Regions from separate parts of the Paenibacillus sp. FSL R5-0341 genome, predicted to be linked through region 3. Evidence: predicted binding sites of a transcription regulator. Region 3 holds the regulator's gene; each other region holds the start of a gene.
The links. Region 3 encodes NrdR, which represses ribonucleotide reductase genes. Its sites were predicted from a motif close to AACACNATATATNGTGTT; they were not measured.
Positions count from the first base shown of each region.

Region 1: MKX75_RS27190 (anaerobic ribonucleoside triphosphate reductase) is a predicted target of NrdR. The motif match lies at 1,518-1,535, and genes of this name have one in related genera.
Region 2: MKX75_RS10160 (adenosylcobalamin-dependent ribonucleoside-diphosphate reductase) is a predicted target of NrdR. The motif match lies at 1,559-1,576, and genes of this name have one in related genera.

Region 1 is NZ_CP150241.1:6,055,209-6,058,497, reverse strand. It holds gene MKX75_RS27190 (anaerobic ribonucleoside triphosphate reductase) at 1-1,470, opposite strand, end outside; gene MKX75_RS27185 (histidine kinase dimerization/phospho-acceptor domain-containing protein) at 1,952-3,289, shown strand, end outside.
Region 2 is NZ_CP150241.1:2,209,476-2,212,764, forward strand. It holds gene MKX75_RS10155 (SNF2-related protein) at 1-1,149, opposite strand, end outside; gene MKX75_RS10160 (adenosylcobalamin-dependent ribonucleoside-diphosphate reductase) at 1,637-3,289, shown strand, end outside.
Region 3 is NZ_CP150241.1:2,068,185-2,071,473, reverse strand. It holds gene MKX75_RS09460 (nucleotidyltransferase) at 1-539, opposite strand, end outside; tRNA gene MKX75_RS09455 (tRNA-Ala) at 1,310-1,385, opposite strand; gene nrdR (transcriptional regulator NrdR) at 1,571-2,038, opposite strand; gene MKX75_RS09445 (alpha/beta-type small acid-soluble spore protein) at 2,155-2,376, shown strand; gene MKX75_RS09440 (lytic transglycosylase domain-containing protein) at 2,459-3,022, opposite strand; gene coaE (dephospho-CoA kinase) at 3,019-3,289, opposite strand, start outside.

The DNA.
Region 1 (3,289 bases), 2.6 Mb from region 3:
CAGGGTAATATTCAGGTTATGCTGCTCGCTCATCCGGTCACAGAACTCTCTCATGGTTCGAATAATGTTCAGCGCTTCCCGATGTACATGAGGGTCCTGCCCGTGATGGCGCCCATAGAGAGCTGTCATACATTCAGCCAGACCGATGAAACCAAGGGATAACGTACCGTGTTTCAGCAGATCGGCAACAGGCTCATTCGGAGCGAGCTGTTCGCCACCTTCCCATACACCCTCCCGCATCATGAAGTCCGATGCCTTGGCAGGTTGCACAGTCTGGATACGGTAGCGGTGCAACAGACCGTCAGCAGCATTATGCATCACGGATTCGAGGGCGGTGTAGAAACCTGCCCGATCGGCAACGGCTCTACTGCCCTGGCAGATGCCAAACCGGATGCCGAGCTTGACCAGGTTGATGGTATTGAATGACAGATTTCCCTTACCACTCTGACGATTACGCCCAAACCGGTCAGCCAGTGTACGTGTGCGGCATCCCATGGTGGCGATGATTGTATCCGGATCTTCCGGATGATAGAAGGGCAGGTTGAAGGAGGCATCCACATTGACAAAGTTGGGATACATCCGCCGGGATGAACAGGTGACTGCGAGACGGAATAAGTCATAGTTTGGCTCACCCTGAGCTTGATTGATCCCCTTTTTGCACTGGAAAATATGTTGGGGGAACACAGGTGTCTCCCCGTTGCCCAGACCACGTATAGTCGCTTCCAGCAATGAGCGTGATACTAACCGACCTTCCGCTGATGTGCATAATCCATAGTTCAGTGAAGTGAAAGGAATCTGTCCACCTGCCCGACTGCTCATCGTATTCAGGTTATGAATCAGCGATTCAGCAGCTTGTCCTGTCTCCAATTCAGTCTCTTCATAGGCGAAGGCATATGCCCGCGGACATTGATTCTTCGCTTCGATGCTGTCCAGATGAAGCTGTTCATCCTCAAGCAGGACATTCTCACCAAAGAGGCGTTGCCCTTTGCGGTAATGTTTGCGGAACGATCGCTGTACATAAGGCGCCAGATCCCAGTCAATCTTATTAGCTGATACACCGCCATATTGACTGTTCTGCTGGGATTGGAAGATGATCGCAACCAGAGCCATGGCAGACATGATCGTCTGAGGTGTGCGAACCGATCCGTTGCCTGTGTTGAAACCTGCAGCGAGGAGACGGTCAAACGGGATAAAGATACAGTTGGTCGTTCCGAGTGCATACTGATCCAGATCGTGTACATACAGATCCCCGTTCTCCACAGCTTGAGCAAGCTCTTCCGGCAATACATGACGCAGAGCATGCCACTTGGCGGTCTCCGAACCGAGTCTGCTCATCTTGCCGCTGAAGGAGTCTCCGTTCAGATTGGCATTTTCCCTCAGCGTATCGGCGTCTTCTGCGCCAATAATTCGTCGTCCCAGGTCGGATAATAGATCGGATGCCGGTGGAGTGGCATACTCAAGCATGTTCATGTAAGGTTCCTCCTAAAATGATTTCGGATATCATTCAATTTCCACATAACACTATATGTAGATTCGTATTATCCATTTATAAACTATATGTGGTTATTTGGGTGTGATAATGATCACATAGCTGATTTGGCAATATGGACGTTCCTTTAATTGCTGCGGATAAAGGTTCCCAAAGTCTGAGCGGAAGCGTATAATTTCTAGTTATTCTGCAAGTATAATATCCGAAGTCGGACAAGATGGGTTTTGATCAATACGAAGAGGAGATTTGACATGACTTTTCGGTTATTAAGCCATCCGTTTAAGACCTGCTTTTGTCCAAAAATGGGCTATGGGCAGGGAGTATGATTCTCTTATACTTCTACGGTGTTAATCATATAAGTATAGATTGTGACAGTTATTCGGATTTTTGATGACCCCTGTACGTGATTAAACATTCTGATATACAGATTTGAAAGTGCAGCTAAGATAAGAGGGGTGAATCATGGGGACGGCAGAAGGCATTACGAGAGGCTTCTATGAAGATATAAAGGAAGCTGCGGCCCATATCGTAGACGTATTAAGCGGTATATTGAAGGTCAATACCATCTTCGTTGCCACGAATGACGGGGTAACGAATGTCATTTTGGAGGCCTTTAACCGTACGGAAGAGTTAATCGTTAAAGGTAGTGTACTTTCATTTAACGAATCATATTGCAGTCTGGTATTAAGAGATAAGGGCAGTGTTCTTACCATTCAGAATACATGTGAACATCCGATGACACGATCTATGGATGTCACGAGTGGGCTCGGGAATCGTTTCTTCGTTGGCGTGCCCATCATGCGAAGATCCGGCGAAACATTCGGTACTATTTGTCTGATGGATAATCCTGATTACGTGATCAGCGAAACCGACATGAAGACACTGAATGCGATGGCTGTGTTCCTGGGTTATGTTGTCGATCTGGAGAGCACGCTGCATGTACAGGAACGGAAGCTTAGTGATTCGGAACAAATGCAAGAGCAGCTCCAGGCAGAGAAGGAACGAGCCGAATCGGAGGCCATGACCAAAGCGCAGATGCTAAAGCTGATGAGTCACGAGATTCGCAATCCGTTGAACGGCATCCTTGGACTGACGGATCTGATGCGTACTCCGGATATGTCTGAGGAGCAGTCGGAATATGTGAACATGATTGAGACGAGCGGCAATATCCTGCTCTCCTTGCTTAATAATATGATGAATTTCAATATTAATGAGGCAGGTAAAACCGTTATACATGATGATCCGTTCGATCTGGTCGGCACTATTGAGAATACCGTCTATCTCTATGCCGGGATTGCGGCGGGCAAGAACATTGAGTTGGGATTAAATCTCAAACTGAATGTGTCGCAAGTGTTCGTTGGTGATGAAGTCAAGATTGGACAGCTGCTTGCACATGTCATTCAGTATGCTATGGATTCAACGCGTGAAGGGTCGGTTCTGATCACGGCAGTGGTGAACGGAGAAGAGACTGAGGAGACCGGTACACTTGTGCTCAAGGTGAGGTACACGGGCCAGATGTTATTGGATATCCAAAAACTGATTGGAAGCAATCTGGGTTTGGCGGTAAGTCAGAATCTTGCTATTCTCATGCATGGCCGTATTCAGGTGGATCGTATGATGGAGAATGAGACGGAATTTCAGATTAGCCTTCCATTACGCAGGTACTGGGAGTTGCCACAGCTGGCAAGTGTTCAGCAGCGGTTAAAAGGCAGAAAGGTATTGCTTGCCAAAGACCCTGATATTCTGCAAGGCGTTTCTTCCCTGATGCGCAGATGGGAGATGGATGTGCATATGACCTCC
Region 2 (3,289 bases), 140 kb from region 3:
TTCCATCGTTTTCTCGGCTTTGGTATTCTCCTTGATCGCTTTAATATGGGCAACGAGTTCCCAAATCTTGTCTCGAAGGGGAGAATCCAGCGGAAGTTTCTTCGACAGATTCACCAGTGTTACGAATACAGCATCCCGACTGCTGCACACTTCCCGTTGTAATGTAACAAGGGAGAGCATGCTGCTCAGGTTGCCCCCAGCTTCCTGGTACTGGTCTTTAACAAAGGAAGTCACGCCATCGTATAGCGCTTGTTCTTCGGGCGATAGTTGCAGATTCACGTTGGAGACGTTCCGTTTGGTAAATTGAACGGGGCCTTCGCCGCGGCGGTTGCGAATCATCACTTTGGATAACTCGTTCTTAAGCTGTTCCTGATTTTTCGGAACCCGCTTGTCGACGACAAAGTTGGCTGCAAAGTCACCCTGACGACCCAGCTGACCCGGCTTCAGCAGGTTGATCAGATTAAACAACTCGCTCATATCGTTCTGCACAGGTGTAGCTGTGAGCAGCAGGCAATACTTTTTGCGCAATTTCAGCATGAATTGATAGTTGGTTGTTTTCTTATTTTTGAGCTTGTGGGCCTCATCAATAATAATCATGTCGTAGTCGGTATTTAGCAGCATATCTTTATGCGGATCACGTTTGGCTGTATCCATGGAAGCAACAACCACTTCATTCTGCCAGGAGTAGGCCTTTTTCTGGGCAATGGCTGGGATGCCAAATTTCGAATTCAACTCTCGTACCCATTGCAGCACAAGAGAGGCTGGCACAAGAATGAGTACCTTGGATACGAGACCCCGAACCATATATTCTTTCAGAATGAGACCGGCTTCAATGGTTTTGCCCAGACCCACCTCATCGGCGAGAATGGCCCGGCCTGACATTTCAAATAATACTTTGCGTGCAGTGTCCATCTGGTGAGGGAGTGGAGTAAGGCCTTGTAGATGCTTCAAACATTGGATCTCGTCAAAATTGGGAATCAGGTTGGTTTCTTCGGCTTGAATACCGAGTTGGAAGAGTCGGTAATCTCCCCAAGGACCTCCTTTATCCAGTCGGGATTCCAATTGATTAATCCAGCTCCGATCAAATTCCAACGGAACAGGCAGCTCGGCTACAGGTTGATTCGTGTGGTGCGGGTTTTTCCGGTTCATGGTGCTTCCTCCCCTGCCATACGTGATGACGTTTTATTCGTAGGTAATAGTATGGACGAATGAGAGTCAGTTCATAACTATGTAAGTTCAAATAAGGAATATTTACACTTGTCACTCCGATGACAGAATAACCTTCCGATCGCTGTTATCCACAAATTTTTTTCATTCTCTTGTCCAAAGGGGGAAAACCCGGGGATACCGTATGCTTTCGAGGCAGCTTTCTTTCAGAAAGCTTTAAGGCGAACGCTTCGCTTTTTCAGGTTTTTTCTGTCCCAAAAAATTCACAGATTTTGTATACGTGAGTTTGAGGGTGTGTGAAGAAGTTTGTCCGAGCAGAGGAGTCTATGAAGATGGACTGTGATAAAAGTCATATGTAAAATCAATATATAGTGTATTATACTTGATTTATATCACTATATGTGGTGTTTGATCATACTTTATTCGTATAGTGTAAATGTAGCGTTATTCGGGGAGGTTGAATGTAGCGATGAAATCGAACCAACAATCGTACCAATTAGAAGGACTTAGCGAAAAAATATTTCTGGACCGATACGCTTGGAAGGACGCTGATTCGAATCATGCCAAGGTCGGGGATGTTGTATTGGTATTAACGAAGGATGATCCCAAGTTCCCAACCAAGGAAGTGGGCGAAATCATAGAACGTCAGGGTCAGCTTGTACAAGTGAGGACTCGAAGCGGAGAGATCATCAAGACGAACGTAGAGAAATTGACACTCAACATAGAAAAAACACCGGAAGAGATGTGGAACCGTCTTGCCAAAGCGATGGCTGCTGTCGAATCCACTGCGGATCAGCAATCAACATGGGAATCCAAGTTCCGCTCCGTGTTGGAAGATTGGAAGTTAGTTCCTGGTGGTCGCATTGCTGCGGGTGCGGGGGCAAGCGATGAGCTGACACTCTTCAATTGTTATGTCATTCCGTCTCCGCAGGACAGTCGGGGTGGCATCATGAGGACTTTGACCGAGATGACAGAAATTATGGCACGTGGGGGAGGCGTTGGCATTAATTTGTCCTCTTTGCGTCCTCGCCGAGCGGTGGTCAAAGGTGTCAACGGATCATCCAGCGGTTCCGTATCATGGGGTGGATTGTTCAGTTATACGACAGGACTGATTGAACAGGGCGGAAGCCGCCGGGGTGCGCTCATGCTGATGATGAATGACTGGCATCCGGATGTGCTTGATTTTATTACCGTGAAACAAACGATGGGGCAGGTGACCAATGCCAATCTGTCGGTATGTGTGAGCAACGCATTTATGGAGGCTGTCAAGCAGGATGGAGATTGGGATTTGGTTTTCCCCGATACGACCGACCCGGACTATGACACCGAGTGGAACGGGGATATGCAGCAATGGAAAGCCGCAGGTCATTCGATGGTGCACTATCGAACGCTGAAGGCTCGCGAAATCTGGCATACCATTATTGAATCAGCCTGGAAATCGGCAGAGCCTGGTGTGGTATTCATGGAGTACTACAACCAGATGTCCAACAGCTGGTACTTCAATCCGATTATCTGTACTAATCCTTGCGCGGAACAGGGTCTGCCTGCCTGGGGTGTATGTAATCTGTCAGCGATCAATCTGTCCAAATTCTACGATGAGACGAATCATGATGTGGCGTGGGATGAACTGGCGGAAACCACTCGGATCTCGGCTAGATTTTTGGACAATGTCATCGATGCAACACCATATCATTTTGAGGAAAACAGACTGAATCAGCAGCGTGAACGCCGGGTTGGGCTTGGTACCATGGGACTGGCAGAGCTGATGATTAAGCTGCGTATTCGATACGGCAGTCCTGAATCTCTTGCATTTCTGGATAAACTGTATGGATTCATGGCAAAGGAGGCCTATCTGGCATCGGCAGAGATTGCAGCAGAGAAGGGTGCTTTCCCAGCATTTGAAGCTGAACCGTACTTACAGAGTGGATTCATGAAAAACATGGTTGCGACGTACCCTGAAGTGGGAGAGGCCATTCGTAAACAGGGCATTCGAAATGTCACGCTGATCACTCAGGCGCCAACGGGAAGTACTGGTACGATGGTGGGCACATCCACAGGTATTGAGCCGTATTTCGCCTTCAAGTATTTCCGTCAAAGCCGTCTAGGTTATGATGAACAGTTC
Region 3 (3,289 bases):
CGAGCCATGCGGCAAAGTCTTTTCAAATTTTTATTTGTACTACTGTTTCTTGTGTTTATAGCATCAATTTCCTTACGCGGATCAGTTACCTTCCAACTTCCACCATTATTTGTGTCAGGATATGTATAACTATCGGCATCATTGATAAATGCAGGAACAATTTCAAAGTTTATATTATCCGTAAAATTTATTCCAACAACCTGCCCATCACCTTTAACATGAGAGCTACTATATGTTTTCTGAAGGGCTTCTTTGACTTCCTTCAATAATGCGGATTGCCCATTCCCACTGTAGTTGTTAAACTTTTGATAGGTAGCATACGGTAACTGTACGATCACATCAATATCACTTGTCCATATTTCTGTTCCCCGACCGTAAGAGCCAACATATAGACTGTGCGATGTTTCCGAGGAGTTGTTCCAGTAATCTTGATTTATGCGCTTCGTAATCTGTTTATATCTTTGTTGTACTGTACTTACAATAGAATCACTCATTCTAAGATTCGAACAAAACTGACTAAAGTTTTCGCTTACTGACATACTAACCCCTCCGGTTCTAGATTTATCCACTCAATGTCTTCCACCAAGGAAGATGTAAGACCTTTCTAAATTTTGCACCTTCTATGTAATAACATAGTAAAAAGCAGGAAAATATACCTACAATAATGATAGCCTATTCCAACTTCAAAATCCAGAAATTTTTCCCATATTCGACAAATTAAATGCTCCACAAGCGACAGGAGTATCATTTACTTTAGTCCTATAGGCTCCAGTCAACTACCTTAACAGCATCTACCTGATTACCTACCTTAGCACTATCTTCCCAGTGCATTGCCTGATTCGCAGTTTGTAGTGTACCTACGTTCTATCTCTTCGGGTCTCGATAATGCCAGTAATCGTGCTAAGCATCATTTTCTTCTTCTGCGAGGCCGCTGCCTAATTAAGCTTGCGCAGTTTAAAATATGCTGGGGAAACATCTCAAGTTCTTACCACTCAATTCGCTTGTCTTCCACCGTTAGCTTTTTGATCATTTTCTAGAATTCATAACGATTAGACGAGAGTATTTCACCAATATAAGAACATATTTTTTTAAAAGAACGTCGTTTATAAAGGAAGCACAACAATTCGATTAGTTTAAAATAGTTCCATAAATAAACCATATAAACATATGGAGCTTTGGACGCTCCTTGACTTATGCATAAATATTTTTGTCTTTTCAGCGCACCACTAATTTAAACCACAAAAAACCCAAGCGACATTAGCGCTTGGGCTTCTAAAAAAACGGTATCTCTGCCGTTTATGTGTATGTTTGGTGGAGCCTAGGGGGATCGAACCCCTGACCTCATCGCTGCCAGCGATGCGCTCTCCCAGCTGAGCTAAGGCCCCAGGATATAAAATTAACAACTTGTCCAACACTGCTACGTTCCGCAGACGACTCCTATATCATATAAAATCCAGCTTTCGCTGTCAATCACTTTTTGAAGCTTCAAAGTGATTGGAGAAGAACAACCGATTTCACTGGCACACACGGACTGGAACCCCAGACTGCTCTTCTCCCCTTACCCACTTCACTAATCCTCCAGATTGTCTTTGGACAATAGGGATTTTAGTTCTTTCATGAACATATTGATATCCTTGAACTGGCGATACACGGAAGCAAAGCGCACATACGCCACTTCATCGACTGGAAACAGCTGCTCCATCAATAGCTCACCAATCTGGCGACTCTCGACCTCAGCATCGGCTGTATTACGCAAAGACTTTTCTACCTCAGATACCATCATTTCCAGCGTCTCTACAGAGACTGGACGTTTCTCACAGGCTCGAATAAGCCCACGGAGAATCTTGTCCCGGCTGAACTCTTCCCGACTACCATCTTTCTTAATAACGATCAGTGGTGTTTCTTCAATCATCTCAAACGTTGTAAATCTTCTGGCGCACTGCTCACATTCACGACGGCGACGAATCGATTTTGATTCATTAGCCGGCCTTGAATCAAGGACTTTGGTGCCCAGAAAAGCGCAATAAGGACATTTCAAATCAGATCACTTCCCACGTTTTACTTTTTACCACATATTCCCTGTACTCATTTTGTAATGAAAAACGCATTGCCGACACATAATACTTTTACCAACCCGCGAGGAGGTGAACAGCAATGGCACAAAGCAACGGTAACTCCAACAACTTGGTGGTAACTAAAGCTTCCGCAGCCCTCGAACAACTGAAATATGAAGTTGCTCAAGAACTCGGAATCAGCATCCCACAAGACGGATACCAAGGTAACATGACTTCTTACGAGAACGGTTCGATCGGTGGATACATCACGAAGCGTCTGGTAACAATTGCAGAACAGCAATTGGCAGGTCAATACCAATAATATCTGCATCGTATTACGCTACACAGAGGAGCATGGAGCGGCCGGTGAATAACCGGCCTGCTCTGTGCTTCTACTTATATACTTAGAACGTATTATAGATCTTTACATACTGATTATAATAGTAAATGACCCTTTGTACATAGTGACGCGTCTCACCAAACGGAATATCTTTCACCGTATCAAATGAGCCATCCCATACACCATCTCTAAGCCAACTGTTTACTTTGCCTGGACCCGCATTATAGGCAGCGATCATAACCGCTTCATTGCCATCGAATTGATCGGACAGATTGCGCAGATACCATGTGCCTAATTGAATATTTCGTTCAGGCTCGTGCTTCAATTCCTCCAGCGAAGTGTCGGGAATTTTAGCTTGTTCCAGTATCCAGTTCGCCGTGTCCGGCATCAGTTGCATGAGCCCAATGGCACCACGTTTGGATTCCTTGCTTGTCTTAAAATTGGTCTCCACCTTGATAATGGAAGCAATCAGAAACGGATCAACCTCATAACTCTGAGATTGGGCGCGAATCTCTTCCTTATAATGAATCGGATAGAACCATGCCATCCAGTTTGTATTCAGAAATAGCACGAGTACAAAAGACACAAACATCAACAGCAGTACACGTTTCTTGCGTAATATTTTCATAACAAACCCTTACGCTGTAGATATGAGTCAATTTGCTGCTCCGTCGCAGGCCATAGGCCGCTGTTATCGATGACAATGTCTGCAAGCTGCTTTTTGCGCTCAATATCCATCTGTACATCCATCCGGGCTTCAGCCTGTGCCGCAGTCATTCCATCCCGACTCATCAAGCGATCTCGTTGGACTGACCTGGGAACATATACAACCATCACTTCCTCGAAACCATCTTCCAGACCCGATTCGTATAACAAAGGAATATCAGATACCACA